One region of the Pseudomonas sp. OIL-1 genome, then DNA from elsewhere that is predicted to be linked to it. Evidence: predicted binding sites of a transcription regulator. Region 1 holds the regulator's gene; each other region holds the start of a gene.
What was found. The regulator sigma-54, encoded in region 1, starts transcription at its own class of promoters, with help from an activator protein. The targets are predictions, from matches to a motif close to ANTGGCATNNANNTTGCTNT.
Positions count from the first base shown of each region.

Region 2: the regulator sigma-54 is predicted to act here: its motif matches at 8,432-8,451, upstream of glnA (glutamate--ammonia ligase).
Region 3: the regulator sigma-54 is predicted to act here: its motif matches at 6,538-6,557, upstream of flgB (flagellar basal body rod protein FlgB).

Region 1 is NZ_CP048629.1:1,724,411-1,734,277, forward strand. It holds gene egtB (ergothioneine biosynthesis protein EgtB) at 1-1,114, opposite strand, end outside; gene egtD (L-histidine N(alpha)-methyltransferase) at 1,111-2,094, opposite strand; gene yjgA (ribosome biogenesis factor YjgA) at 2,203-2,724, opposite strand; gene pmbA (metalloprotease PmbA) at 2,827-4,185, shown strand; gene G3M63_RS08120 (HPr family phosphocarrier protein) at 4,198-4,470, opposite strand; gene rapZ (RNase adapter RapZ) at 4,472-5,326, opposite strand; gene ptsN (PTS IIA-like nitrogen regulatory protein PtsN) at 5,333-5,791, opposite strand; gene hpf (ribosome hibernation-promoting factor, HPF/YfiA family) at 5,813-6,121, opposite strand; gene G3M63_RS08140 (RNA polymerase factor sigma-54) at 6,198-7,700, opposite strand; gene lptB (LPS export ABC transporter ATP-binding protein) at 7,793-8,518, opposite strand; gene lptA (lipopolysaccharide transport periplasmic protein LptA) at 8,511-9,050, opposite strand; gene lptC (LPS export ABC transporter periplasmic protein LptC) at 9,037-9,618, opposite strand; gene G3M63_RS08160 (HAD family hydrolase) at 9,615-9,867, opposite strand, start outside.
Region 2 is NZ_CP048629.1:1,243,301-1,253,167, forward strand. It holds gene gshA (glutamate--cysteine ligase) at 1-670, shown strand, start outside; gene G3M63_RS05760 (flagellar basal body-associated FliL family protein) at 1,065-1,469, opposite strand; gene G3M63_RS05765 (NADPH:quinone oxidoreductase family protein) at 1,634-2,611, shown strand; gene trmL (tRNA (uridine(34)/cytosine(34)/5-carboxymethylaminomethyluridine(34)-2'-O)-methyltransferase TrmL) at 2,686-3,153, opposite strand; gene ntrC (nitrogen regulation protein NR(I)) at 3,349-4,779, opposite strand; gene glnL (nitrogen regulation protein NR(II)) at 4,776-5,855, opposite strand; gene G3M63_RS05785 (DUF4124 domain-containing protein) at 6,153-6,794, opposite strand; gene glnA (glutamate--ammonia ligase) at 6,938-8,341, opposite strand; gene thiI (tRNA uracil 4-sulfurtransferase ThiI) at 8,917-9,867, shown strand, end outside.
Region 3 is NZ_CP048629.1:2,458,890-2,468,756, forward strand. It holds gene G3M63_RS11480 (MFS transporter) at 240-1,559, shown strand; gene G3M63_RS11485 (flagellar brake protein) at 1,866-2,612, opposite strand; gene G3M63_RS11490 (flagella synthesis protein FlgN) at 2,729-3,187, opposite strand; gene flgM (flagellar biosynthesis anti-sigma factor FlgM) at 3,212-3,532, opposite strand; gene flgA (flagellar basal body P-ring formation chaperone FlgA) at 3,675-4,385, opposite strand; gene G3M63_RS11505 (chemotaxis protein CheV) at 4,508-5,446, shown strand; gene G3M63_RS11510 (protein-glutamate O-methyltransferase CheR) at 5,480-6,307, shown strand; gene flgB (flagellar basal body rod protein FlgB) at 6,668-7,072, shown strand; gene flgC (flagellar basal body rod protein FlgC) at 7,075-7,515, shown strand; gene flgD (flagellar hook assembly protein FlgD) at 7,529-8,215, shown strand; gene G3M63_RS11530 (flagellar hook protein FlgE) at 8,248-9,759, shown strand.

The sequences.
Region 1 (9,867 bases):
GGGTGGCCAGTGAGCTGCCGCGCAGCACCATCTGGTTGATCATGAATTTGCCGTTATATTCGCCGACGGCCCCGGGCGCGGGCTGATATCCGGGGTAGGGCAGGTAGGCGCTATTGGTCCATTGCCATACCTCACCGAACAGGCCCGGCAGCTCCCGGTGTGACGCTGCAGCAAACTCCCATTCCGCCTCGGTGGGAAGTCGCGCCCCGGCCCAGCGGGCGTAAGCGTCGGCTTCATAGAAACTGATATGCATGACCGGAGCGCTGTGGTCGAGCAACTGTTCTCCGTGCAGGGTGAAGCGACGCCAGCTTTCCCCATCGTGACGCCAGTACAAGGGCCCCTGGAGGTGCTCGTTAGAGACCATGTCCCAGCCGTCCGAGAGCCATAGTTCCGGGCGTTCATAGCCGCCGTCGGCCATGAACGCGAGATAGTCACCGTTGCTGACGTTGCGACTGGCAAGCTCGAAGGGCTCGAGCCAGGCTCTGTGCCGCGGGCGTTCATTGTCGAAGCAGAAATCGCTGCCCTGATGGCCGATGTCGATCAGCCCACCGTCAAGGGCAACGAAGGTATTGGCTGCTTGTACATCCGTCGCGCCGTCTGCAGAAGATGACCGCCACGCCGGCAACAGCGGATTCAGGGAAAAGTGGTGTTTCAGGTCGGTGAGCATCAGTTCCTGGTGCTGTTGTTCATGATTCAGACCCAGTTCGATCAGGTCCAGCGCATCCTCGGTCAGATTGCCGGCTTGGATTGCTGCGCGCATGTGAGCGTCAACATGGGCACGGTAAGCAAGCACCTCGTCCAGTGTGGGGCGGGATAACATTCCCCGCTCCGCGCGAAGATGGCGTTCGCCCACCCCGACATAATAGGAATTGAAGAGCACCCTGAACGCAGGGTCGAAGGCTGCGGGTGGGTTTGGCGACGCCGACAGAATAAACGTCTCGAAGAACCAGCTGGTATGCGCCAGATGCCATTTGACAGGACTGGCTTCGGCCATCGATTGCAGCTGGCAGTCTTCAGCCGACAGGCCCTCGACCAAGGCCAGGGAGTACTGGCGTACCTCATGAAAGCGCGCTGCAACGCGGGTCGAGCGAGAGATTGGTTGATGCATGCTCATTGGCCTGGCTCCGCAAGAAAAACACCAAACCATTGGTAAGGATCGGTCCAGAACTGGCATTGGGCAAAACCGGCTTCAATCAACATGTCGCGGAAGCCGTTCGGGGTGTATTTGTGGGAGTACTCGGTGAGCAGGTGTTCGCCGGCGCGAAAGCAGCGGTTGGTCTGGCTGCCAAGCTCTACGCGGTGGTCACGCTGGGCTACCAGTTGCATTTCTATGCGGTTGTGCACGCAATCGTACCGTGCCCGGTGACTGAAATTCGTCCGGTCAAAGTCCGAGCCGATTTTTTGGTTAACCACGTCCAGCACGTGCAGGTTGAATTCTGCGGTGACGCCCGCCGCATCGTCATAGGCTGCCTCGAGGATCTCGACCGGTTTGATCAGATCAATCCCGATCAGCAGCCTGCCATGCTTGCCACAGTTACGGCGAATATTACGCAAAAGCCGTAGCGCATCGGCACGGGCAAAATTGCCGATCGACGAGCCGGGGTAGAAAAATACCGGCGGCGCATCCGGACATTCGCTGAGTAGGGTGGAGAGATCAAGGTCACGGGTGAAATCGCTGACTACGCCAATGCATTCCACTTCGGGGTTATGGGCCGCGACTTCGATCAGCGAGCTTTGCAGGAAATCGCCGGCGATATCGACGCCGACCAGACGTTCGGGGGCGACATGGTGCAGCCATTCGCGAGATTTGCCGCAGTCGCCGCACCCCAGGTCAACCCACTGCGAGCCTGAGGGCAGCACGTCAGCAATTTCCCACGCATAGCGGCGAAATATGCCGGCTTCAGTCCGCGTGGGGTAATACTCGCTGAGCTCGCAGATGCGGTTGAACAGCTGACACCCGGTATCATCGTAAAAATATTTGGAATCAATCCGGGCGGTGGGTTGCAGCAGCCCGTCGAGCAGGCTGGCGTTCTCCTGAAGTACGTCGTGCTGTATAGCGTTTTCGATGCGCGGTAGCGGCAGGGCAATATTCACGGGAAGCCTCAGCGTCAGGTCTACGACTTCTGAAACTAGCAGTCGCGCGCGGCTTTTGCCAACCCGATGCAGGCCAGATTAAGCCATGGTGCCCACGCGGAGCTTTGCTCAACCTTCGTCTTCTACTATTCCGCGGATCAGCTTGAACAGCTTGCGCGAGGCTGCCGGTGGCTTGTTTTCCGCAGTCTCCTTGCCGGCCTGACGCACGAGTTGCCGGAGCTGTTGACGGTCAGTTTGAGGGTACAGTGCGACAAAGGCATCCTGCTCCTCCGGTTTGCCAGTCAGCAACCGGTCACGCCAGCGTTCGAGCTGATGAAAATGTTGAGCGTGCGCCTGACTGCTACTGTCCAGCCGGTCAACGTAAGCCTGTATGGCGTCGATATCCTGATCGCGCATCAGCTTGCCGACAAAGCTCAGATGGCGTTTGAGGGCACCGCGCGCAGTATGCCGGTGGGCTTCATCCAGCGCCCTGCGTAGCTTGTCGGTGAGTTCGAGCTTGTCCAGCTGGGCTGGTTTCAGTTCAGTCAGACGCCGGCCAAGTTCCTGTAACTCATTCAGTTCGCGTTTTACCTGGCTTTTACTCTTGCCCTCGTCTTCGTCGTTCTGCTCTTCGTCGTTAAAATCTGTCATGGTGATCCCATTACGGCCTTTCGCCGGGTCTGTTCGATGCGCCATGATACCCGTTCACACTGCGGCTGTCCGGAGTACAATGGCGACCACAAAGGAGAACTTATGACTGATAACCTGCCTACCCGGAACGATGATCCGCAGGCCCTGCAAGCCGCTCTCGAGCAGCGCGTGGCCTTCATTCTGGACGAGTCGAAACGTCAGGGCGCTTCAGCCTGCGAGGTGGTCGTCAGCCACAATACCGGCCTCTCGGTCGGCGTACGCCAGGGTGAGGTGGAGAACGTCGAATTCAATCGCGACCAGGGCTTTGGTATCACGCTGTATTCGGGTCAGCGCAAGGGTTCTGCCAGCACCTCCGATACCTCCGACGATGCAATACGTTCGGCTATCGAAGCGGCGCTGGTTATCGCCCGTCACGCCTCCGAAGATCCCTATGCAGGGCTTGCTGACCCAGAACTGATGGCCAGGAATTTGCCGGATCTGGACCTCTACCATCCCTGGGAGCTCGGCGCCGAAGCGGCCATCCAGCGGGCCCTGGACAGCGAAGCTGCGGCGCTTGCACTGGACAGCCGGCTGAGCAGCGATGGTTCGCACGTCAGCAGCCACCAGGGTTGCCGGGTCTATGGCAACAGCAATGGTTTCATCGGCAGCTCGATTGGAACGCGGCACAGCGTAGCGACCTTGACCATTGCAGCGGACGCTCAGGGCATGCAGCGCGATTACTGGTATGGCGTGGACCGTATTGCAGAGCGTCTGCCAACTGCCGAGGCACTCGGCCAGAAGGCCGCCGAGCGGACGCTGGCGAGATTGGGAGCGCGCTCCATCAAGACTGCCAGGGTGCCGGTTCTGTTTGCGGCGGATCAGGCCGCCGGGCTGCTCGGGCATCTCGTTGGCGCGATTGCTGGCGGAGCGGTTTATCGTCAATCCACTTTTCTGCTGGATGCGTTAGGCCAGCCGGTATTCCCTGACTGGGTCACGATCGATGAACGCCCGCACCTGAAGCAGGCGCTGGGCAGCACCGCTTTCGACGGCGATGGCCTGGCGACGCGGGAGAAATCCTTCATTGAGCGCGGTGTGCTGCAGAGCTGGATCCTGGGCACCTATTCCGGGCGCAAGCTGGGCTTGCCGAGCACCGCCAACGCTGGCGGGGTGAACAATTTGCACGTGTCCTGCAATATTCCGGGCGGTCTGGATGCTTTGCTCAAGGAAATGGGCACCGGTTTGCTGGTGACCGAACTGATGGGCCAGGGCGTGAATGGCGTGACGGGGGACTATTCCCGTGGTGCGGGTGGGTTCTGGGTCGAAGAAGGTGAGATCGCTTACGCTGTGAAGGAAGTCACTATCGCCGGCAATCTTCGCGATATGTTCGGCCAGCTGCGTTGCGTGGGTGCAGACGAAGAGCGCCGGGGCAATTACCTTACCGGCAGTTGGCTGGTCGACGGCATGACAGTGGGCGGGGAATAAGCGCGACGGCCACTACTCGCCTTCTTCAAAGTAGTTGTTGACCAGTGCCGTCAGCTCTTGCATGGCCTGGTCAGCCTGCTCGCCTTCGCAGGCGATGCAGATCTCGGTTCCCTTGCTCGCCGCCAGCATCATGACCTGCATGATGCTTTTGCCATTGACCATCTGATCCTCGCTGCAACCGATGCGGACATCGCAATCAAAACGGTTCGCTATCCCGACGAATTTGGCTGCGGCCCGTGCGTGGAGGCCTAACTTGTTGATGATCTCGAGATTGGCTTTTGGCATGTCAGGGCAAGTCACGGTGTCGTATCTGCAGGTTGGGGGTATGCGCGCTCAGCTCCCGTACCAGGCGCTCGGCAATATAGACTGAGCGGTGATGCCCGCCTGTACAGCCAATGCCGACGCTCATATAGCTGCGTTCGCCGGCAGCGTAGCGGGGCAGCCACTTTGCCAGAAAATTGTAGATATCCTGATACATCTCCTGAACGTCCGGTTCCCCTTCCAGGTAATCACAAATTTCCTTGTCCTTGCCGCAAAACGGGCGTAGCTCCGCTTTCCAGTAAGGATTGGGCAGGCAGCGCACATCGAACACCAGGTCGGCATCGACCGGTACGCCACGTTTGAATCCGAACGATTGGATCAGCACGGAGGGGGCGTTGCCCTCGCTGCTGAGTAAACGCTGTTTCAGCAGATCACGCAGTTGGTACAGAGTCAGATGGCTGGTGTCGATCTTGAGATTGGCCAGATCAATGATTGGTTCGAGCAAGCGCAGTTCTGCCGCAATGGCTTCACCCAGCGATTTGCTTTCATCCGTCAGCGGGTGCTTGCGGCGCGTTTCCGAGAAGCGCTTGATAAGCACTTCGTCCGTAGCCGCGAGAAACAGCACGTCACAGCGAATTCCGGTATCGCGGACTCGTTGCAGCAGTTCGGGGAAGCGCTCGAGGTCACTCGCCAGGTTACGCGCATCAATACTGATCGCTACCTTCGGCAGGTGTTGGTCGGTGTCGTTGGCCTGTCTGGCCAGCTCGGGTAGCAGCCCGGCGGGCAGGTTGTCGATGCAGTAGAAACCGTTGTCTTCCAACAGATGCAGTGCGGTACTTTTGCCGGAGCCGGATCGGCCACTGACCACAACCAGGCGCATGGATCTTTAACTCCCTTCGTCGGTGCCGATCATCACTTCATAGAGTGTCTGGGCATCAGGTGATTGTCGCAGGGCTTCTCGCAGCGCTTGCTGGTCGAGCTTTTCAGCAAGCATTTTGAGTATCTGCAGATGTTCTTCGGTCGCTTCCTGAGGCACCAGCAGCACAAAGATGAGATCTACCGGTTCGCCATCCAGGGCGTCGAAATCAATCTTGCTGTCGAGCTGTAAAAGTGAGCCTATCGCCTGGGTACACCCAGGCATGCGGCAATGAGGGATGGCAATGCCATGTCCGAATCCGGTCGAGCCGAGTTTCTCCCGGGCAACCAGGCTTTCGAAAATCGCGTCGGGATCCAGGTTGGTGTGCTGAGAGATCAATTTGCCGATCAGCTCCAGCACACGTTTCTTGGATGCCCCCTGCACACCTGCAAAGGTGCGCTCGGGGGTCAGGATATGGTCTATTTGCATGGTCACGCGGCGTTGATGGCCTTAGCGGTCGTTGGCGCCCTGTAGGCGGTTGAGGTTCTTTTCCTTGTATTTGATCAGCTGGCGATCAAGCTTGTCGATCAGCATGTCAATTGCCGCATACATATCAGTGTGTTCTGCGTTTGCGACGACTTCCCCCCCGGAGACATGGAGAATGGCTTCGGCTTTCTGACGCAGCTTTTCAACTTCAAGGATGACCTGGACGTTGGTGATCTTGTCGAAATGCCGCTCGATGCGTGCCATTTTTTCAGTGACGTAATCACGCAATCCGTCAGTGAGCTCGAGTTGGTGACCGCTGATATTGAGTTGCATACGGCTTCTCCTGATTGGCTTTATGTTACTGGGTGAACCCGATCACCCGGTGGTGCCACCTTGATTCCTTGTACTGTCAAACCAGTCGCTTGCGTTCGCTCGATGGAGCGATGTTGAGTGATTCCCGATACTTGGCAATAGTTCGGCGGGCTACGTGAATGCCCTGTTCCTCCAGTAAACCAGCGATCTTGCTGTCGCTCAATGGTTTCTTCGGGTTTTCAGCCGCAACCAGTTTTCTGATCAAGGCGCGGATGGCGGTTGAGGAGAATTCACCGCCCTCACTGGTGCTTACGTGGCTCGAGAAAAAGTACTTGAGTTCGAAGATTCCGCGCGGGGTGTGCATGAATTTCTGTGTGGTGACGCGGGAAATGGTCGATTCATGCATGCCGACTGCTTCGGCAATATCATGCAACACGAGTGGCTTCATCGCCTCTTCGCCGTGCTCGAGAAAACCGCGCTGGTGCTCGACAATTTGCGTAGCGACTTTCATCAGCGTCTCGTTGCGGCTCTGTAGGCTCTTGATGAACCAGCGCGCTTCCTGCAGATGATTGCGCAGGTAGGTATTGTCGTTGCTGGTATCGGCGCGGCGTACCATGGAGGCGTAGGTATTGTTGACCCGCACCTTGGGTACCGATTCCTGGTTCAGCTCGACCACCCAGCGATTGCTGTCACGGCGGACAATCACATCCGGAATCACGTATTCGGCATCGCCGGAGGCAATCTCCGAGCCGGGCCTGGGGTTCAGCGTCTGGATCAGGGCAATGGCATCGCGCAGCTGGTCTTCCTTGAGCTTGGAACGCCGCATCAGCTGGGAGAAGTCGCGGTTTCCGAGCAGCTCCAGATGGTTGTCGACTACCCGTCGGGCCTGCTCGAGCATCGGTGTATCCGCTGGTAGCTGGCGTAGTTGCAGCAGCAGGCATTCACGCAGATCCCGGGCGGCCACGCCCACCGGCTCGAACTGCTGGAGCCTGTGCAGAACCATTTCGACTTCGTCGAGATCCGCTTCCAGCTCCGGGTCAAGGGAGGAGAGAATGTCTTCCAGTGACTCCTGCAGATAGCCGTCGGCGTTGATCCCATCGATCAGCGCTACGGCGATCTGGTAATCCGTTTCGGACATCGGAACCAGGTTCAGCTGCCATTCAAGATGGCTCTGCAGGGTTTCGCCGGTGCCGGTGCGCGATGTGAAGTCCCAGTCTTCGTCATCGTTGCTGGGCAACGAGCTAGCCGAGGTCTGGTAGACGTCTTCCCACTGAGTGTCGACCGGCAGTTCGTTGGGTATCTGCTCATTCCAGCTGCCTTCTTCCTGCGCCTGGCCGTGTTGTTCGATGGCATCAAGGGCGACGGGTTCGGGCATGGTGACCGCCGGGGCGTCATCGTTATCGGATGCGTTGTTGCCGGCATCGCCAGAAAAATCGTCATCGCCATCATCCGCCATTTCAAGCAACGGATTGGCTTCGAGCGCCTCCTGAACCTCCTGTTGTAGATCCAGGCTGGAAAGTTGAAGCAAACGGATGGCCTGCTGCAGCTGGGGCGTCATGGTCAGCTGCTGCCCCATCTTGAGGACGAGCGTTGGTTTCATTTTCCGTTGAACTACCTTGTGCGCTGAATCAGAACCGTGGGAGCGCCGCGTGGCGCTTTGCCTTTAAGATCATGCCTGAAGCCAAGCGGCTTTTATAGACGGAAGGCGTGACCGAGGTAGACGTCCCTCACCAATTGATTGGATAACACGGTTTCCGCGTCTCCTTCGGCAATGATGTGTCCGTCATTTACAATGTAAGCCTTGTCGCAAATATCCAGGGTTTCGCGCACGTTGTGATCGGTAATGAGTACGCCGATGTCCTTGTCCTTGAGATGCTGGATAATCTGCTTGATGTCATTGACCGATATGGGGTCCACGCCGGCAAAAGGCTCGTCGAGCAAGATGAAGCGGGGCTCAGTGGCCAACGCGCGGGCGATTTCTGCTCGTCTGCGCTCACCGCCGGACAGGCTCATGCCCTTGCTGTCTTTCAGGTGATGGATATGGAATTCGCGCAGCAGGGATTCGAGTTTGCCCTCGCGGCCCTTGCGATTAAGGTCCTTGCGGGTCTCGAGAATTGCCATGATGTTCTCGCCAACAGTCAGCTTGCGGAAGATTGACGCTTCCTGCGGCAGATAACCAATGCCCTGACGGGCGCGGCCATGCATGGGCAGACCGGTCACATCCACGCCGTTGATCTGGATCTTGCCCTCATCGGCTTTGACCAGCCCCACGATCATGTAGAAACAGGTCGTTTTGCCTGCGCCGTTAGGCCCCAGCAGACCCACGACTTCGCCGCTGGTAATCGACAGGGAGACATCCCGCACCACTTTGCGCGATTTGTAGGCTTTGGCCAGATGGTGCGCCTGTAGCTTAATCATTGCTGGCCGGCTCCGGCTCGGGCGTACGATTGCGCGGCTGGATCACCATCTCGATGCGGCCGGGCTGTTCGGCGTTTTCGCCGGGGCGCCCGGCATCAACGACTTCCTCCGCAACGTTATAGGTGACGTACTCGCCTTCAAATGTGTTGCCGTCCTGGTCCAGGTGGGCATTGGTGATCAGGACCACCCGTTCCTCGGCCGCATAGTATTCAATGGTCCGCCCGCGTGCATTGACCGGGCCCTTGCCCGGGTTTGGCGTCTGCCTGAATGTCGCGGGGTTGCCCACGCTGACGATCTTGCGGACTTCGCCCTCGGCGTCAGTGGTCAGCGTCACTTCGTTACCCGTCAGGCGCATGCTGCCCTGGGTCACGATGACGTCACCGGTATACACAGCGATGTTTCGCCGGTCATCGAGGTTGGCCGTATTGGCTTGAATGCGGATGGGCTGGCTGCTGTCTTCAGGAAGGGCGATTGCCTGAAAACAGGGGCCGAGCAACAGGGCAACAAGCGCCAGGGATTTAACGCACCTCATGTAGGCCTCGTACGTTGGACAGCAGCTGCATGCGGCCGTCTTGGAAATAGACATGCATGCCAGTGGCGGTAGTGACGCCGCTGGCTGCTTCGATTCTAACGTCCTGATCGGTCTCGGCGTAATCCCTCGCGGGAAATACCGTCAGCGCCGACGTGGTCATTTGCGATACCGGCTCATCGGGTATTTCCTGCTTGAGCAAGACATCATCGTTCAGCTGCACCCGGTCACCGCCTTCGGTGATCCACCCGGTTTGCGATGTCACTAACCAGGGCTGTTGTTCGTCTGCACGGAAATACAGCAGATTCGGCGCTTCCAGTCGGGTGCTGTCCTCGGTGGCAAGGTGCGTAGCGCGCCGGCTGGTCAGCTCATAGCGCACTGTGCCATCGGGATTGAGCATAGTGATCTGGCTGTTTTCCATGAAGAAATCAGGCTGCGTCGGATCATCCACCAGCACCGTTTCAGTGAAGCTGCCGGGTCGGATGTTCCAGTAGCCCATCGCCAATGCGATCGCCAGCGCCAGGCCGACGATGGCACCCACTACCAGGTAGCGAGGCGGATTGAAACTCACAGGTAAGCAGCCTGCGCGGCGTCAAGCGTGCCCTGGGCGCGCATGATCAGTTCGCAGAATTCGCGTGCAGCGCCCATCCCGCCAGCATTGTGCGTTACGCCGTGGGCATGCTCGCGCACAAAGGGGTCAGCGCTGGCAACGGCCATACCCAGCCCGACCTGACGCATGACCGGCAGATCCGGGAGGTCGTCCCCAAGGAACGCGATCTGTTGATCCTTGAAATTGACCCGCTGGCGAAGCTCCTCCAGC
Region 2 (9,867 bases), 480 kb from region 1:
GTTCTATAGCCCGATTCGTCCCAAGCGCGTCACGCGCAGTGGCGAAAAACCGGTGCACGCGCTCGCAGCGCGCGGCGTGGAATATATTGAAGTGCGTTGCATGGATATTGACCCCTTCGCGCCGCTGGGGATCGAGCCCACCACCGCGCGGTTCCTGGATAGCTTCCTGTTATTTTGCGCGCTACAGGACAGTCCCGAATTCGAGCCTGCGGAATGTGAGGAAGCGGGCGTGAATTTCGACCTGGCGGTGAAACGCGGCCGGGAACCGGGCTTGAATCTGCAGCAGAACGGAACCGCGGTCGCGCTCAAGGACTGGGGGCTGGAACTGCTGAACGACATTGCTGCCTGCTCACGACTGCTCGATCAGGCGCATGCGACGTCCGACTTCAGCGACAGCCTGAGTCAGCAGCGGGACAAATTGCACGATCCCGATCTAACGCCTTCGGCGCGGGTGCTTGCGGAGATTCAGCGACACGGCAACAGTTTCTTCCGTTTTGCCCTGGCGCAATCGGAAGCGCACCGGGAATATTTCATGGCGCGGCCGCTCGATGCCGAAAGTCTCGACGACTTTCGGACACAGGTGGAGGAATCGCTGGCCGAGCAGACCGCTATCGAGGCGAGGGACGATGTGGATTTTGACTCCTTCGTCAGTACCTACCTGAGCCAGTAACTTCGATAGTTAGCCATCTCAATGTCGGAGCCTGACCCCAAGCTAGACGAGTCCGGCTCTGGTGGAAGTTCGGGGACAGCTGCCGCAAGCCGACAGGGCCGCGCCGACACGCTGCAGGTACGTCCCTGTAAGCTCGTCGATGACATCCATGTCATCGGACGGTCGACGCAACCCTGTCGCCTTGCTTCGCAGAAAGATTTGAGTTTCCGGATGGCACAAGCCAATACGGGTTCATTCTCCGCATCACATCAATGTCTGATCGAGCCCGCCGGCTGTCAGGGTGCAGCAAGTGTTGAAAACAGGGACGTTTTCACCAAGCCCCCAGGGATGGGTTCACGGCGTCTTGCGCAATCCTGACAGCTGGCGGGCGACAGCGCCGGGTGCCACTTTTAACTCACTGCGTAATGAGATTATTGAACAACAGATCCCTGACCAGCGGCTGACCTTCCTCTTCTTCCAGTACCTGCTGGACCGCTTGCAGTGCTTCGCTGCGCAGCTGCTCCTTGCCTTCCAGTCCTGCCAGAGCGTCCGGGGTCTGGCGAGCGAAGAGCGTGACCAGGATGTTGCGTATCAGTGGGTTGTGATATTCGATACGTGACACCGCAGCGTTATCGCTGGCACGTAGCGCCACGTCCACTTTCAGGTACTGCAGTCGCGGACCGGGGCCGATGGTGCCTATGAAAGCGGGTTTCAGATCCACGTAGGGTGAGGTGCCTGGGGTGTCGGTCGCCGCCTGGGCCGGCAATCCCGCAGAAATTGCCAAAGCTAATGCCAGCCATGCCTTCTTCAATCCTTTCACGTCTACTACTCCGCTGGTTTTGCCACAGCATATCCGAGCAGGGCTGTAGCGCCAATTCATTACGCCCGCCGGTCTTATGCATGCTGATCAACCGCAGACATGGTAATTGACCCGTGCGCGGCGTATGCCGCTAGACTGTTGGAAAACCGCCCAAGGGAGACATCATGAAAGCCGTATTATGCAAAGAGTTCGGACCGGCCAGCAGCCTGGTTCTGGAAGAGACTACCGATCCGGTCGCCGGCGATAACCAGGTCGTTATCGATATCCACGCTGCCGGGGTCAACTTCCCCGATACGCTGATCATTCAGGGCAAGTATCAGATCAAGCCGCCCTTTCCGTTCTCCCCGGGCGGTGAAGCCGCAGGGGTGGTGGCCAGCGTGGGCAGCAATGTAAAGCACCTCAAGCCTGGCGATCGGGTGATGGGCTTGACCGGCTACGGCAGTTTTGCCGAAAAGGTCGTTGCAGATGCCACAAAGGTGTTGCCGATGCCTGATGACATGGATTTCACCACCGCTTCCGGTTTCAGCATGACCTACGGCACTTCCATGCATGCCCTGACGCAACGTGGCGAGCTCAAGCCGGGTGAGACGCTCCTGGTGCTGGGCGCGTCCGGTGGCGTCGGTCTCGCGGCGGTCGAAATTGGCAAAGCCATGGGCGCTCGAGTTATCGCTGCGGCGTCTTCTGCTGAAAAACTCGAGGTCGCTCGCAATGCCGGCGCCGATGAGGTGATCAACTACAGCGAAGTCAGCCTCAAGGACGCGGTCAAGGAGCTCACCGGGGGCAAGGGCGCGGACGTGATCTATGATCCGGTCGGCGGCGATCTGTTCGACGAGGCGGTTCGCGCAATCAACTGGAAAGGCCGCTTGCTGGTCGTCGGTTTCGCCAGTGGCCGTATTCCCGATTTCCCGATCAACCTGGCGCTGCTGAAGGGCTCGTCAATTGTAGGGGTGTTCTGGGGTTCCTTCGCCGCACGCGAGCCACAGGCCAATCTGGACAACTTCCGCCAGCTGTTTGCCTGGCATTCCGAAGGGAAGCTGAAGCCGCTGGTGTCTGAGCGCTTCGCATTGGGCGAATATGAGCAGGCCCTGGAACTGCTCAGCTCGCGCAAAGCGGTGGGCAAGGTAGTCATGCAGGTTCGCTAGTATGGTGCGGGTCTGCTCCGTTCCGTCGCGGCTCGCGAGGAAACGGAGCAGACCTTGAAGAGTTGTGAGGCTGCTTACCCCAGCGCGCCAGCAAAGCCCTGCTGGCGCCAGGCCTCGAATATCAGTACTGCTGCGCTATTGGACAGGTTCAGGCTACGGCTGTCTGGCAGCATCGGTATGCGTAGCACCTGGTCGGCTGGCAGGCTCTCACGAACCTCCGCTGGCAAGCCGCGGCTTTCCGGACCGAACAGAAACATATCCCCCTCACTGAAGCGCACATCGGTGTAGCTGCGCGTACCCTTTGTGCTCAGGGCAAACACCCGCTGTGGCTGAACCTGGGCAAGACAGCTGGCGAGGTCCGGGTAGGTTTTCAGCTCGGCAAACTCGTGATAATCCAGTCCCGCGCGGCGTAGCCGCTTGTCGTCCAGCTCAAAGCCCAGCGGTTCAATGAGATGCAAGGTGCAGCCTGTATTAGCGCACAGGCGGATGATGTTGCCGGTATTGGGCGGGATTTCCGGTTCAAGCAAGGCGATATGAAACATGCTGGCGTATCGAGTCAGGGGAGTGGACGGCAGTGTATGCGGCCCAAGTCACCAGCAGCAAGCCGCCACATATCAAAAATTATTCATATCGCAGGCTTGTGCAACCCAGCAGCATTCCCAAGCTCATAGCTTCCAGCTTCCAGCTTCCAGCTTCCAGCTTCCAGCTTCCAGCTTCCAGCTTCCAGCTTCCTATGTCTATTCCATCTCCTCCTCTTCCGCGCCTTCGCTGTTCATGCCCAGCTCCTTGATCTTGCGGGTCAGGGTATTGCGCCCCCAGCCGAGCAATTGCGCGGCGTCCCGACGTCGGCCAGCGGTATGTTTCAGCGCGGTTTCGATCATGATTTTTTCAAATGCCGGCACTGCAGCATCCAGTAGATTGGTCACGCCACGGGCCAGCTCCTGATCGGCCCAGTTGCGCAGGCTGAGCTCCCAGTGGTCGTCCCCGACCGTTTCCTGGTGCTGAGTGAGCATCTCGGGCGGCAGGTCTTCAATCAGGACTTCACGGCTTGAAGCCATAACCGTGATCCAGCGGCAGGTATTTTCCAGCTGCCTGACGTTGCCTGGCCAGGGTAGGGTGCTCAAATATTCCTGGGTCTGTGCCGTGAGAACCTTGGGTTCAACTGACAATTCCTGCGCGGCGCGGGCCAGAAAATGCTGTGCCAGGGTGGGTATGTCCTGGCTGCGTTCGGCGAGCTTCGGAATATGAATGCGAATAACGTTCAGGCGGTGGAACAGGTCTTCGCGGAATTTTCCTGCCTGGACCAGACCTTCCAGGTTCTGGTGTGTGGCGGCAATGATGCGAACGTCGACCTTGATCGGGGTGTGACCACCGACCCGGTAGAACTCACCATCTGCCAGTACGCGCAACAGCCGCGTCTGGGTTTCCGCTGGCATATCGCCGATTTCATCAAGAAACAGTGTGCCGCCGTCGGCCTGCTCGAAGCGCCCGCGACGTTGTACAGCGGCGCCGGTAAAAGCGCCTTTTTCGTGACCGAAGAGCTCCGACTCCATCAGATCCTTGGGAATTGCGGCCATATTCAGCGCGATGAACGGGTTGCGCGCGCGCGGGCTGTGCCGGTGCAGGGCATGGGCAACCAACTCCTTGCCGGTCCCGGATTCGCCATTGATCAACACGGTGATATTGGAATGGGACAAGCGTCCTATGGCCCGAAATACCTCTTGCATCGCTGGCGCTTCGCCAATGATCTCCGGGGTACGCATCTGCGTCGTGTCCTGCGCGGCACTCTGCTGTTCGCGGCTGTGCGCGAGGGCGCGTCGAACCAGGGCTACCGCTTCGTCGACATCGAAGGGCTTGGGTAGATATTCGAATGCGCCGCCCTGGTAGGAGGCCACGGCGCTATCCAGATCGGAATGCGCCGTCATGATGATGACTGGAACATTGGGGTGCTGATCGCGAATCTGCGCCAGCAGATCCAGACCACTGGTGCCGGGCATACGGATATCGCTGATCAATACGTCCGGGTGCTGGCGCGACAGCCTGGCCAGCGCACTGTCGGCGCTGTCAAAACAGACCGGCTCCATTCCTTCCTGCTGCAGTGCCTTATCCAGAACCCAGCGTATTGAGCGGTCATCATCAACAATCCAGACGTTTTCGGCTCGGCTCATGCATTAGTCTCCGGGTGTTGTTCCAGCGGAAGGAACAGGTTGAATTGAGTATGGCCGGGTGAGCTCTCGCACTCGATCAGTCCCTGATGCTGGCTGATGATATTTTGCGTGATGGAGAGGCCCAATCCCGTGCCATCGGCACGGCCGCTGACCATGGGATAGAAAATACTATCGAGCAGTGCAGGCGGAATGCCCGGCCCGTTATCGATTACGCGCAGGTGGCAGACTAGCCGGTGGCGCTTGTGGCCGATGGTGAACTGTCGCAGTGCCCGGGTCTGCAGGATGATGCGGCCCTGCTCAACCTGGCCATTTTCGGTGATCGCCTGCATGGCATTGCGCACGATATTCAACACTGCCTGGATAAGCTGTTCGCGGTCACCCATGAGTTCGGGAATGCTCGGATCGTAGTCACGCTGCAGATCGATCTGCCCATGGGTTTCGGCCTGTATCAGATGAGCAACCCGCTCGGTGATCTCGTGGATGTTCAGGGGTTGCAGGCTCGGCGGGCGGTAGGGGCCAAGCATACGGTCGACCAGGTTACGCAGACGGTCAGCTTCTTCAATGATGACGTCGGTATAGTCGCGCAGTGATTGGCTGGGCAGCTCACGGGCAAGCAGCTGCGCTGCGCCACGAATGCCGCCCAGCGGGTTCTTGATCTCGTGGGCGAGGCCGCGCACCAGTACCTTGGTGACTTCCTGCTTGGCCAGTTGGGCTTCTTCCTTGGTGATGCGCAGCAAGCGGTCCCGGGGGTGCACTTCCATCAGGATCCAGTTATACCCGGCCGCGGCAAGCGGAGTCACCGTATAGTCCACCACCAGGCTGTTGCCGTTGTTCAGGCTGAGCTGGGCTTCGCGTTTGGTGAAAGCGTGCATGTTGTCCAGCGCATCATGCAGGGAAGCCAGCGCTGAGGCACGGTCATGAAAGAAATCCCCGACGGGCTGCTGCTGAAGCCGCTGACCGCTTACCTCCAGCAGCATCTCCGCAGCCGGGTTCAGATAACCGAGGCACAGCTGGTCGTCCAACAAAACGACTGCAGTGGTGAGGTTTTCGAGAATCTGAATTCGGTCTGGCAGCATAGTGGTCCCCATTGTTTGATCAGATAAATGCAAAAAGCGAACCACCCTGGAGCACTGCTCACAAATGAGGGCGGATAAACAGTGGGAAGGCTACATTTCAGACCATACCCTCAAAAAAGGCCCGTTTATGGAGCCGTCGATCAATCCACTGTTCGCCTGAATGGATGGCAACGCACCAGAACCCTGCACCCCATGTGGCCGGGTTGGTCCAGGCGAGTCGATGATGCTGTTGAGATGGGCATTGAAATGACAAGTGTGCACCAAACAGGTGCGCACCTGTAGGGTGGGTGTTCTGTTTCAGTTACCCGATCGGCTGGGGGCGGGGACGTTAGGTGCGCGTGGCGCGGCGGGAGCACGCGGCGCCTGATTGGCGTTGGCGCGGCCAGGCTGGTTGAGCGAGGTGCGTTGGATGTGAATCCGCAGCGGGTCGCTGCGCTGGATGATTTCGCCTCGAGCGTTAACGACGACAGCGGTGACCGTGTGGCTGCCCCGATCCAGCTCGTTGATCTGCAGCTGATGGGCTGCATTGCCGTTTCCGGGTACCGCCTCTTCGGCAAGTTTGCCATCCACTTCTGCACGTAGCAGGTGGTTGCTGCTCAGCGGTGGGTTGGTCTCCACGGTAAGACTTAACGTACCGTCGTTGGCGCGAACGGCCTGATCATGTGTGGGTGAGGTAATCGCCAGGCGCTGGTAAACCGTCTGGGATTGCTGTCCGGACGTCTGCGAACGGTCCCGGTCGTTTTGCCATTCCATCGCTGAGGGTGATGGTGGCTCGATGGTATTCACCGGCCCCAGATCAATGCTGTCTGCCTTCGGGTGAGGCTGATCGGAGAAAACACGGTTGCCGTTTTCGTCGGTCCACGAATAGACCTGGGCTGAAAGGCTGCCAGCGTATAGCGCCAGCAAGATCATGCTGGCCAGAATCGATATGCGAAACATGCTGCTTCACTCCTGTGGATTACCCTTGGGCAGACCCTAGAGTTGCACTCCGCGGGGTGGCTGGCAAGTTGCTATGTCACAGTTGCTGACAGACGAAAAAAAAGGGCGTCCAAACGGACGCCCTCCTGCATGTCTGCAATCGATCAGACGCTGTAGTACAGGTCGTATTCGAGCGGATGAACGAAAGTGCGCACTTTCAGCTCTTCTGCCGCTTTCAGTTCGATGAACGCATCGATCAGTTCATCGGTGAATACGCCGCCCTTGGTCAGATACTCGCGGTCGCCGCTAAGCGCCTCGAGTGCCTCCTTCAGGCTGCCACAGACCTGCGGAATCTGCTGCGCTTCTTCCGGCGGCAGGTCATACAGGTTCTTGTCTGCAGCGTCGCCAGGGTGAATCTTGTTCTGGATGCCATCCAGGCCAGCCATCAACAGTGCAGCAAAGGCCAGGTAGGGGTTGGCAGCCGGATCAGGGAAGCGTGCTTCGATACGACGCGCTTTCGGGCTGGAGACATAGGGAATGCGGATCGACGCGGAACGGTTGCGAGCCGAGTAGGCCAGCATGACCGGTGCTTCGAAGCCCGGAACCAGACGCTTATAGGAGTTGGTCGACGGGTTGGTGAACGCGTTCAATGACTTGCCATGCTTGATGATACCGCCGATGAAGAACAGCGCAGTATCGGACAGACCGGAATAGCCCTCACCTGCGAAGGTGTTCTTGCCATCCTTGGAGATCGACATGTGCACGTGCATGCCGGATCCGTTATCGCCATACAGCGGCTTGGGCATGAAGGTAGCAGTCTTGCCGAAGGCATCCGCCACGTTATGCACGCAGTATTTCAGAGTCTGTACTTCGTCAGCCTTGTGCACCAGCGTGTTGAACTGCACACCGATCTCGTTCTGGCCAGCGGTGGCTACTTCGTGGTGGTGTACTTCGATGACCAGGCCCATTTCTTCCATGGCGTTACACATGGCGGTACGGATTTCGTGGTCGTGATCAACCGGCGGCACCGGGAAGTAGCCGCCCTTGGTAGCGGGACGGTGACCCTTGTTACCGGTTTCGTAGTCGGCGTCAGTGTTCCAGCCCGCCTGCTCGGAGAAGATCTTGAACATGGAGCCTGACATGTCGGACTTGAACTTCACTTCGTCAAACACGAAGAACTCGGGCTCCGGGCCGACAAAAACGGTATCGCCGATGCCGGTGGACTTCAGATACTCCTCGGCACGCCGGGCGATGCTGCGCGGATCGCGCTCATAACCCTGCATGGTGGACGGCTCGATGATGTCGCAGACGATGATCAGGGTCGGCTCTTCGGTAAAAGGGTCGAGGACCGAGGTTTCGTCATCAGGCATCAGAATCATGTCGGAAGCTTCGATTCCCTTCCAGCCAGCGATGGAGGAGCCGTCGAACATCTTGCCTTCTTCAAAGAAGTCATCCTTTACATCGCGGGCCGGCATGGTTACGTGGTGTTGCTTGCCCTTTGTATCCGTGAAGCGTAGATCGACCCACTTCACGTCAAATTCCTGGATCAGTTGCATCGCTTTCGACATGGTTTCCTCCAAAGAAACATTTGCCCGGGCGTCTCGCCCGGATCTTCAAATTCGAGCGGAATTCAGTTCCCGCATCCGCTGAGCTACAAGGTAGCAAAAGCTGTGCCATTTCTAAGTGCACGCTGAAATGAGCATGATAGAGCAGTAGCGCGGCTTTTGGTGCAAAAAGGTGCCGTTGCGCTGCGCAATAAGAGTGCAGTAAAGCACGTTAGTGATCAAAAATGGTGCAGATTGTCGCGCGGCTGGAGGCGGAAGCTGGAAGCGTAGGCTTCAGGCTGGAAGGTCGAACCTTGCGTTGGCAGGTGAGGTCCGGCCATCAGCCGGGTGAGTCGAAAGACCTGTCCACACTTCGCAGCTGTCGTGCTGTTTGCGCCAACGGTCGCTTCATAAATTGACCATCGCTGGCGGAGCAAGCGCAACAATCAACCAACAACTCCGACCTAACCCTTCCAGCTTCCAGCTTCCAGCTTCCAGCTTCCAGCTTCCAGCTTCCAGCCCCGCCGTTCGACGCTCAACGCCCCATCAACCCCCGGTAAGCGCGTATAATGCTGCGCTTTGCCTGGTTGTAGCTGCCCATGAAACTGATTATCAAGTTCTTTCCCGAAATCACCATCAAGACGCGCCAGGTGCGCAAGCGATTCGTGCACCAGCTCAAGACTAACGTCCGGGTGCTGCTCGCGGCGATCGATCCTGCTGCGCGGGTGGCTGGTTCCTGGGACAGTCTTGAAGTGATTCTCGGTGATGATCCGGCCCTGCAGCAGCAATGTATCGAGCGCCTGTGTAATACGCCGGGTATCGCCCATCTGCTTGAGGTGCGTGATTACCCGCTGGGCACACTTGAGGAGCTGGCGGAGCTGTGTATCGCCTGCTTTGGAGAGCAGGTTCGTGGACGCACTTTTGCAGTGCGCTGCAAGCGTGTGGGACGGCATTCATTCAGCTCCCAGGACGCAGCGCGGCTGGTTGGCGAGCAGCTGATGTTGCGTTGCGGTGCGGCGGGCGTATCGCTCAAGGCACCCGAGATCGCAGTAAAAATGGAGATTCGGGACAACCGGGTGTGGCTAATCCAGGCGCGCCATGAAGGGATGGGCGGGTTTCCACTGGGGACGCTGGAGCCGGTGCTCAGCCTGCTTTCCGGTGGCTTCGATTCCACTGTCGCCAGTTATCAGATGCTGCAGCGCGGGCTTCTGCCACATTTCGTCTTCTTCAATCTCGGTGGCCGCGCCCACGAGCTGGGCGTACGGCAGGTAGCGCATTATTTGTGGGAACGCTACGCCGCCAGCCATCGCCTGCGGTTTATCAGCGTTCCGTTCGAGGGTGTGGTGGCGGAGCTGTTGCAAAACGTGGAGAACAGCCAGATGGGTGTTGTGCTCAAGCGCATGATGCTGCGAGCGTCCAACCGCATCGCCTGGCGACTGGATTTGAACGCCCTTGTCACTGGCGAGGCCATTTCGCAGGTGGCCAGCCAGACCCTGCCGAATCTGGCGGTGATCGATCAGGTCAGCGATCTGCTGGTGCTGCGTCCGCTG
Region 3 (9,867 bases), 730 kb from region 1:
ACCCCAGGCTCAAAGGGGACTATCTTCACTGCGGTACTGTCAGTAAGCTGCGCGGTTTTTCCGACCTGTCAGCTCCCGAATGCGACTCGTCAGATTCGGCATCTGCAACCTCAGCGTCAACCAAACCTGTTAAAGCTATTGGGCATAGCTCATGCGTCCGGGAACTCCCGGGCGATTGAGGCTATCCTCAATAGCAATTGAATCACCTGCCTGTTAATCAGATTGTACCTGGAGTATTAATGCCCAAAGCCCTTACTGCCTTCTCCTCCCTGTATTTCGCTACCTTGTTGATGCTCCTGGGCAGCGGCCTGCTGAGTACGTATATCGGCTTGAGTCTGTCTGCGCGCGGAGTGAGCGAGATATGGATTGGTGCGTTGATGACCTGTTACTACGTGGGCCTGGTTGGTGGCGCCTCGGTGGGCCATCGTTTGATTGCGAGGGTAGGGCATATACGTGCGTTCGTGGCCAGCGCTGGCGTAGTGACCGCCTCGGTGCTGGGGCATGCGCTGTCGGAAAGCGTTCAGTTGTGGTTGTTCCTGCGGGTCCTGGTCGGCATGGCGATGATGTGTCAGTACATGGTTCTGGAAAGCTGGCTCAACGAGCAGGCTGAATCCCACCAGCGCGGAACGGTGTTCGCCGGTTATATGGTGGTAACCTTCCTGGGTTTGATGCTCGGTCAGTTTGTGTTCACCCTGATGCCGGAGCTGAACATTCGCCATATCCTGTTCGTCGCCATGTGTTTCTCTCTATGCCTGGTGCCAGTCGCGGTAACCAAGAGCTTGCACCCGGCCCCCCTGCACCCCGCACCGTTGCGCATCGGTTTCTTTTTACGTCGCATCCCGTTGGCACTGGCAACTGTTGCCGTATCGGGTTTGTTACTGGGCTCGTTCTACGGGATGGCGCCGGTATACGCCTCAGGCGTTGGGCTGGAGACGTCTCAGGTCGGTGTGTTCATGGCTGTGGCGATTGGCGCGGGGCTATTGGCGCAGTGGCCGGTTGGCTGGATGTCTGACCGCCTTGATCGCAGCCAGATGATTCAGCTCAACGCCATTATCCTTACTGGCGTCACCCTGGTGATGGGGCTGGCAGTGGTCCCAGGCTATGCATTGCTGATACTGACGGGGTTGTTCGGCATGCTGGCGTTCACCCTGTACCCGCTTGCGGTGGCGCTGGCCAACGACCACGTCGGGCCGGAAGAACGGGTGTTGCTGTCGGCGATGCTGTTAATCACCTTCGGGCTCGGCGCCAGCGCCGGCCCCTTGCTCAGTTCGGCGCTGATGAAAGTCGGCGGCCCGGGAATGCTCTATGTGTTCATGGCGATATCCAGCATGTTTCTCGTTATCAACGTACGCCCGAGCCGTGTCACGGGAGAGCACCTGCAGGCCGAGCCGAGTCATTACATGCCTGCGGCGGGTAACCTGGCGAGCTCGCCACTTTCCGCAGCGCTTGATCCGCGTGTTGATGAGCAGTTTGTCGAGGATCATATGCGGGACGAGACTGATAGCTATCCAAGCACAGCGGACCTTGATGCCGACCAGGAAGACCATCGACCGGGGTGATCTGATCCGGGCGCACTGCTGGTCCTGCGGTGGGCATGCTTTTCGGGCGTGTCGAAGAGGTTTGATACTGTCGTAGACATCGGCGTAGCGCCGGCGCGCTACACCCCCAAGGGGCGCCGAACTGGCACGCGCTTCGGGCACGTTCGGGCGTGTTCACGGGTTCTGATGCCGCTGCAAATATCAACTGTAGCGCAGGCGCACTCCTGGGGTTGGTGAGCGCCTGCTCGCCGACAGGGTCAGGGGCCCTGCAAATCGTGCCATAGCACAAGCGCGCCACACCCTCGAGGTGGGATGCCTTCGGCTACATCAGAACAGGTCGTCGCGCTTTTCCAGGCGGCGTGCTTCACGCTGCAGGTAGTTGACGAAGCGGTCCACCTGCCGCTGAGCCTGAGGGCCGGGCTGTCGAAATCTGAGACCGACATAGGATTCATCCCGGTTTTCGTCATACGACACGTGGCGGACTTCGACCGCAATATCCAGTGTTCCGGTCTCAGGCAGATAGAGCTGGCAGGCCTCGATGACGGCGCCCGGGTGTAGCGTCCGAGTCTGGTCTGAAGCAAGGAGCGCCTTGCACCCGGTAGCTGAGATATCGAACAGGTGGCCGCTCAGTTGAATTTTATCGCTTTCCAGCGTCACACCTGTTTCCAATGTCCGTTGGACCATGGCTCGGAATGCGCCACGCTTCTGGTGATAGATAAGCTGTCCAGGGAGGGCGGCGCAGTAAGCGGGTGCCCCTTCCAGAATAACTCGCTGCGCTGCGGAGCAATGCCAGCGCAGGTGAACGCCTTCATGCCAGGCATCAATCCGAAATGACTCACCTTCTGTGATGTACCGATCGCCTTCCTTCGGGACCAGTTCATCTATCCAGAGTTGATGGTTTGCCGGGTCGACTGCAACGATGAAACTCTGGAATTTCTGGCTACGTTCGGGAAAGCTGACGATCAGCTGATCGCGCGATTGCAGCAAAGTCTTCAGCAGTGCATTGATCTCGACGGGCGAGCGGACTTCCCTGGGTGGCTGCGGGCCGGTTTCTGGCACTAATAAGCTGGACACTGGAGAATCTCGACAATAGGCATGGCAAGGGAAGCATTGTATAGCATGCTGGCTATGGGCTACCCACTCCTTATGCGCCTTGTTGCTGGCTAACCTGGTCTCGCCGTGGCGGGACCCTAAGCCTTGATTATTGGCCGCTGCGAATGGCTGCGCGTAGCGAGGCCCTGGCGGTCGTAAACAGCCTGGCTTGATTCGCCCTGGTTGCGCAACAGATCAAGCAGATGGCTGTTGGCATGCTGGCTGTGGCGTACCAGCCGCGCGTTGCGCAGATTGGCATCGCGGCAACGGGTCAGGTGCTGTCTGAGCGACTGGTAGCTTTCGATCAACTCCATCTGACCAAGCGGCTCCAGAAAAGCTTCCATGGTTTGCTCGGGTATTTTGCCCAGCTGACGCGCCTGATCGTTGATCTGCTGGTCATGGCTGTTCAGCGCAGACACCAGAGGAGCCTTGCTGGTGAGCAGCGACTCAAGCGTAACCATGTCGTTCTGTATCAGCGCCTGCTGTTCTCTGTCGAGCAGTTCGACGAACTGTTCGCAGTCACTGACGGCCTGATCAAATAGCTGCTTGAGCGTCATCTACGTCTCCACCGACCCGAAGCGTCAGTCTTCGAGTCCCAACAATTTATCGGCAATGCGGCCGCTGTCCGGCTTGTAACTGCCGTCCGCTATCGCTTGCTTGAGCTGCGCTACCCGTTCGCTGTCCACTTCCGGCAAATCCTTTAGCCGTGCTTCGATCGATTTCATTTGCTGGGCCTGATCGCTCAGCTTGACTGACGACTCACCCGAGGCGGATTTATCCACGCCCGGCTTGTCAGCTGCGTTGTTTTCCACAGCCACGTCGCGTTTGCCTGCAGCCGCGTCGGCCTGGGCTGTGCGCCCGGCACTGTTGGCTCCGTTGGCAGTGTTGAAGTTGATAACCATCGCTTTATCCTCAGACTGAATGCTTCGCTAATAGCTGTAACGGCCGAGGCAGCTAAACCTTTAGTGAATTGTGCGAAAACTATGTGGACTGGTTCGCATTTAGCATTCCGAATGCGCAGTATAGCCAAGTTCGCCAGAGGTATCACATTGCCACCGACACCTGGCCGGGGGCGACCACTCTCGCGCTGACCGTGCGGCCGGAGCGCGTATTCCTGACGCGAATCTGCGAGCCTACCGTTCCGCCCTCCAGCGCTTCTCCGGGCATTTTTACCGATATCTGCGTATTGGCGGCGCTGATCACGACCTTGTCGCCACGTTTAACAATTTCATCCTGCTCCAGTTGCGCTGGGCTGACAACGGTATCGGCGGCGATCGGCCTGCGCAGACGCATCCCCACGGCTTGTTGTGGGTCGGTCAGATAAGCGCCGTTGAGCAGTCCGGTGTCGCGTTCCATCAGGGCGACATCACTCGCGCTGATAACATCCTGGCGGCCTAACGGACGCACCGCGACCAGAACATCCTCAAACAGGCTGACCTGCGCAGGAACGAACAATCGCCAGCGTACATCGCTCTCGCAGGAAAGGCGCACAGTGACGCGTCCCACCGGTACAGCCGGGCTTTCCAGGCTGGCTTTCAATGCATCGTCAGGGCAGACCGCCAGACGCAGGCGCGGATCCAGACGGTTGACCTCAATACTGTAGCGAGCCTGGCGGGTGCTCTGCTGCAGCTGCGTTTGAATTTCGCGCTCAAGAAAAGCCGTGGTCGCGCCGATAAGCTGATCTATGAGCGGGCTGGCAGACAGGCTCGCGGAGAACAGCATGGTCAGCGCGGCGCAGTGTGTACTGAAACGCATACAGGAAACCTTAGAAGAGATGGCGCCGGGTTTATGTCGCTTTGCACCCCTGCAGCAAGAAATGTGCCGCGCTCCAAAAGCTGCACCTGACAAGCCGTACCCTATAAAGTGAGGAGTCACCGATGGCTGGCGTAATGGACTCGGTCAACCAGCGTACCCAGCTGGTTGGCGAGAATCGCCTTGAATTGCTGCTGTTTCGTCTGGCCGGCAACCAGCTTTACGGCATCAACGTTTTCAAGGTCAAAGAAATACTGCAGTGCCCGAAGCTGACCGTCTTGCCACGGCTGAACCCGGTGGTGCGCGGCGTTGCACATATTCGCGGCGGAACCTTGCCGATCATTGATCTGCGCAAGGCGATCGGCGGACCGGGTCTGGCTGATCTGGCGAATACCTTCGTCATCATCACCGAATACAATTACCGCGTGCAGGGCTTTCTGGTCAGCGGCGTCGAACGCATCGTCAATCTGAACTGGTCAGAGATCCATCCACCGCCCCGGGGCAGTGGCCGTGACCATTATCTGACCGCAGTAACCAGGGTCGAGGATCGCCTGGTCGAGATAATTGATGTAGAGCGGATCCTGGCCGAAGTGGTGCCTTTGCAGGAGAATGTCAGCGCTGGCGTTATTGATGAGCAGGCTCAGGCTGCCGCAGTTTCACGCAGGGTGTTGATTGTTGATGACTCCTCAGTGGCACGAAAGCAGGTGTCCCGTTGTCTGCAAGAAGTAGGTGTGGAGATCGTTGCTCTGAATGACGGGCGTCAGGCGCTGGATTGGTTGAAAGCGTTAGCTGATTCCGGCGAAGACGTATCGCAGAGCTTGCTGATGATGATATCGGATATTGAAATGCCGGAGATGGACGGGTATACCCTCACCGCTGAAGTGCGGAACGACCCACGTCTCAAACGTTTGCACATAATTTTGCACACATCCTTGTCCGGCGTATTCAACCAGGCAATGGTAAAAAAGGTAGGAGCGGATGACTTTCTCGCGAAATTCAAACCGGACGAGCTTGCCCGTCGGGTTATCGACAGGCTGCACGCGCCGCGCGGCGGACCTGGCTGACAGGGCGCCTTATTACTGGATGGGGCGGATCGTTTGACGTCTGAACAGCAGTATTTCCATCAGTTTCGTGATTTGCTCGAGAAGTCCTGTGGCATCGTTCTGGGTGACAATAAACAATACCTGGTGGCCAGCCGGCTCAATCGGTTGATGGAGCAGCAAGGCATAAAGCATCTGGGGGAGCTGGTTCAGCGTATTCAGAGCCAGCCCCGCGGGGGTTTGAAAGAATCGGTCATCGATGCGATGACGACCAACGAAACCCTGTGGTTTCGTGATAGCTATCCGTTCGAAGTGCTGAAGAATCGTTTGATACCTGAGTTCATCAAGTCCAATCCCGGTCAGCGCTTGCGTATCTGGTCAGCTGCCTGTTCTTCAGGGCAGGAGCCTTATTCGCTAAGCATGGCGATTGACGAGTTCGAACGCAGCAATCCGGGCCAGCTGCGCTCAGGTGCGAACATCGTTGCGACTGATCTGTCCGGCGGAATTTTGACGGCAGCCAAAAGCGCCGAGTATGACAGTCTGTCAATTGGCAGAGGGCTGGCCCAGGATCGATTGGTTCGGTATTTCGACAATCCCTTGCCGGGCAGGTGGAGGGTCAAGGCTCCCATCCGCAGCCGCGTCGAGTTTCGCGCGCTCAATCTTCTCGAAAGCTATGCGGCCCTGGGTAAGTTCGACATTGTGTTTTGCCGGAACGTACTCATCTACTTTTCTGCCGAGCGCAAAAAAGACATCCTCAGGCGCATCCACGCCACCCTGAAGCCCGGCGGCTATCTGATGCTGGGAGCCTCCGAAGCGTTGAACGGCCTGCCCGAGCTGTACCAGATGGTGCAGTGCAATCCCGGGATCGTGTACAAGACCAGGTAACAGATATCGCGGCGTTGGCAGCGTCGCGCTTGGTTCTTGTGTGCGTCTTCTGCTGTCCCAGCCGGCAGTGTTTCAAGCCAACTCTGGTTCGCGGCGTCAGTCCATCGAGCAAAGTTGTGCCTGGTTAACTGGCGCAGAAACTTGCCGCCTGGCTTGTGGTGGCGCCGGTAAACCGTTGCCGCCTCCTGCCTTCCAGTTCCCTATCTCTTTGAAAGTTAATGCATTGCACTTATGGCATGCGATTTGCTTCGTCACTCTCAACTACGAAAACGGCGGCAATTTGCCGGCTTCAGAAATAAAGAGCTCAGAAATAAAGAGCTCAGAAGTAAAGAGTTCGGAAAAAAGAGTGAGGAGGCTGGGATGAGCTTGAGTTTCGACCGAGCACTTGGATTGCACGAAAAGGCGCTGGCTTTCAGGGCTGATCGCGCCGCCGTGCTTGCCAATAACATTGCCAATGCCGATACCCCCGGTTACCAGGCGCGGGATCTGGATTTTGCGGCCGTTCTCGAGGCTGAGAAAACCGGAGCAGGCAAACCTTTTCAGGCGAGCCAGACCCATTCCCAGCATATGGCAGTGGACGGCTTTATCGATCAGGCGGCAGGACTGCGTTACCGCACCGCGGCGCAGCCATCCATTGATGGCAACACGGTCGACACCCAGGTCGAGCAGGCCAAGTACGCCGAGAATGCTATCGAGTTCCAGGCCAGCTTCACCTTCCTCAACAGCAAATTCAAAGGGTTGATGACAGCCCTGCGCGGAGATTGATCATGTCCCTTAGCCAGGTCTTCAATATTGCCGGTTCCGGCATGAGTGCCCAGTCACTGCGGCTCAATACTGTCGCCAGCAATATCGCCAACGCCGAAACGGTTTCCAGCAGCGTCGACGAAACCTACCGTGCGCGCAATCCGGTATTCGCCACGGTATTCAGTCAGCAGCAGAATGGCGGAGGCTCGCTGTTTACCCCCGAGCACGAAGCGGGAAGCGGGGTGGAAGTGCGTGGCGTCGTCGAATCCGATGCCGAGCTGCAGCCACGCTATCAACCTGACCATCCGATGGCTGATGAACAGGGCTATGTGTTCTATCCCAACGTAAACGTCGTCGAGGAAATGGCGAACATGATGTCCGCCTCCCGCTCCTACCAGACCAACGTCGAAATCATGAATACCGCCAAGACCATGCTGCAGCGCGTGCTGACGCTGGGCCAGTAAGGAGTTTCACTCTATGAGCGTCAGTAACAATCTCGCCGTTGGCGATAGCCTGCTGGATCAGTACAAGGTCGACCAGTCGCGTTTCGCCAAGGGCGACGAGCTCGGCAAGAACGAGTTCATGAACCTGCTGGTCGCCCAGATGAACAACCAGGATCCGCTGTCGCCCCAGGACAACGGCGAATTCATTGCGCAGCTGGCGCAGTTCAGTACCGTCGAAGGCATTGAAAACATGAACACCAGCATGGATTCATTGCTCAGCGGTTATCAGTCCTCCCAAGCCTTGCAGGCTTCATCGCTGGTCGGGCGCAGCGTCATCGTGCCGACCATGAATGCCATGGTCGATACGCAGGAAGGTATCGAGGGCCAGCTGGCGCTGACCCAGCGCAGCGACAACGTCTCGGTCAACGTCTATGACGAAAAGGGCAGCCTTGTGTCGACCGTGAACATGGGCGCGAAGGAAGCCGGCATGCTGGATTTCAAGTGGGATGGCAAGAACGGCAGCGGCGAAACCTTGCCGGCCGGCAAATACAAGTTTGAAGCGCAGGCCTCGATCAATGGTGAGAACAAACAGCTCGCCACGCTGTTGCCGGCCAATGTCGACAGCGTGTCGCTTGGCATGGGGCAGGGCGGGGAAATGGTTCTGAACCTTGCCGGCCTCGGCAGTATCGGCCTTTCTGAAGTACTGACTATCAGCAAATAAACGTCGTCCGAACACGGGACAAGGAGTACAGCATGTCTTTCAACACAGGTTTGAGTGGTATCCGGGCGGCGGCATCTGAACTGAATATCACCGGTAACAACATCGCCAACGCAGGTACGGTCGGCTTCAAGGGTTCACGCGCCGAATTCGCTGATGTGTATGCAGCGTCCGTGCTTGGCTCGGGCAGTAACGCAGTCGGTAGCGGCGTCGTCACAGGCGACGTTGCGCAGCTGTTCAACCAGGGCGCGGTCAACTTCACCGAGAACAGCCTGGACCTGGCGATCAACGGTAATGGTTTCTTTGTCACCAGCAACAACGGTGCGCTGAGCTATACCCGGGCGGGTTATTTCGGGACTGACGCTTCCGGGAATATCGTCAATAACTTTGGCGAACGGTTGCAGGGTTATGGCGTGAATGAGGTCTCGGGAAAAATTCAGGATGGGGTTCCGGTGGATCTTCAGATAAGCACCCGCGCAGCAGAGCCTAACGCAACTACCGTCGTCGAATCGACACTCAACCTGAACTCTACTTCCGTAAGCCCAGCTATCTGGACCCAAGCTTTAGAGGACGAAATTACGCGGTTGTTGGAGCCAACAGAAGAAGAAATAACTGCGGCTGAAGAGGTAGGCAACACGGTATATGACAATTTCGATGAGGACGCTTATAAACTGGACAATCCTGACGCAGATGGCGGTGACATCGAGCAGGCTAAAATCGACGCCAGGAGCGGGGCTGTCGCAACAGAATTGAAGCAGGTGGTTGATGATAGAACTCCAGACGAACGTTCGGCAGCTAGAGTTGCCGCGTTGAGCGTTGCCAGTGGTTCGTTCGTCCCGGCTGATTCCTCTACGTATAACAGCTCCACATCAGTCAACGTCTACGATAGTCAGGGCAACCCGCACGTCATGACCAAGTACTTCGTCAAAACCGGCGGTAATAGCTGGGACATGCACGTAATGATCGGAAACCAGTCGGTGACTGGTGATAGCCCTTTTAAACTGAATTTTGATTCGACTGGTAAACTAGCTACCACCGATCGGGCGTTGGAAGTTGCGGGCTGGGAACCCACGGATAAAGCCGGCCAGCCAACCGGTGCGTTGCCGATGAATTTCGATATCGATTTGAAGGGCTCTACTCAATACGCCGCCAATTTCGCTGTCACTGCCGTTTCCCAGGATGGCTACACCACCGGCGACCTCGCCGGCCTGGAAATCAATGACGAAGGTCTGTTGGTGGCGCGTTACACCAACGGCCAGACCAAGGTTCAGGGCCAGTTGGCATTGGCCTCCTTTGCTAATCAGCAGGGTCTGTCGCCGCTGGGCAAGACTGCCTGGGCTCAGTCATCTGAATCCGGCGAGCCGGTCATTGGCAAGCCCGGCGCGGGTACGCTTGGACGCGTGCAATCCGGGGCGCTTGAGCAGTCTAACGTGGATCTGTCAGAACAGCTGATCAACCTGATCGTTGCCCAGCGCAACTATCAGGCGAATTCCAAAACCATTCAGACCGAAGATGCCGTCACCCAGACCATCATCAATCTGCGTTAACGTTAATAGACGCTGAGCCCCCTCGGGCGTAGCGATCCCCGCGGCAATAGATGGCATTGATCTGCCAGCTATTGCCGTTTTGCTATCCGCGCCAACAATAACTCCTTG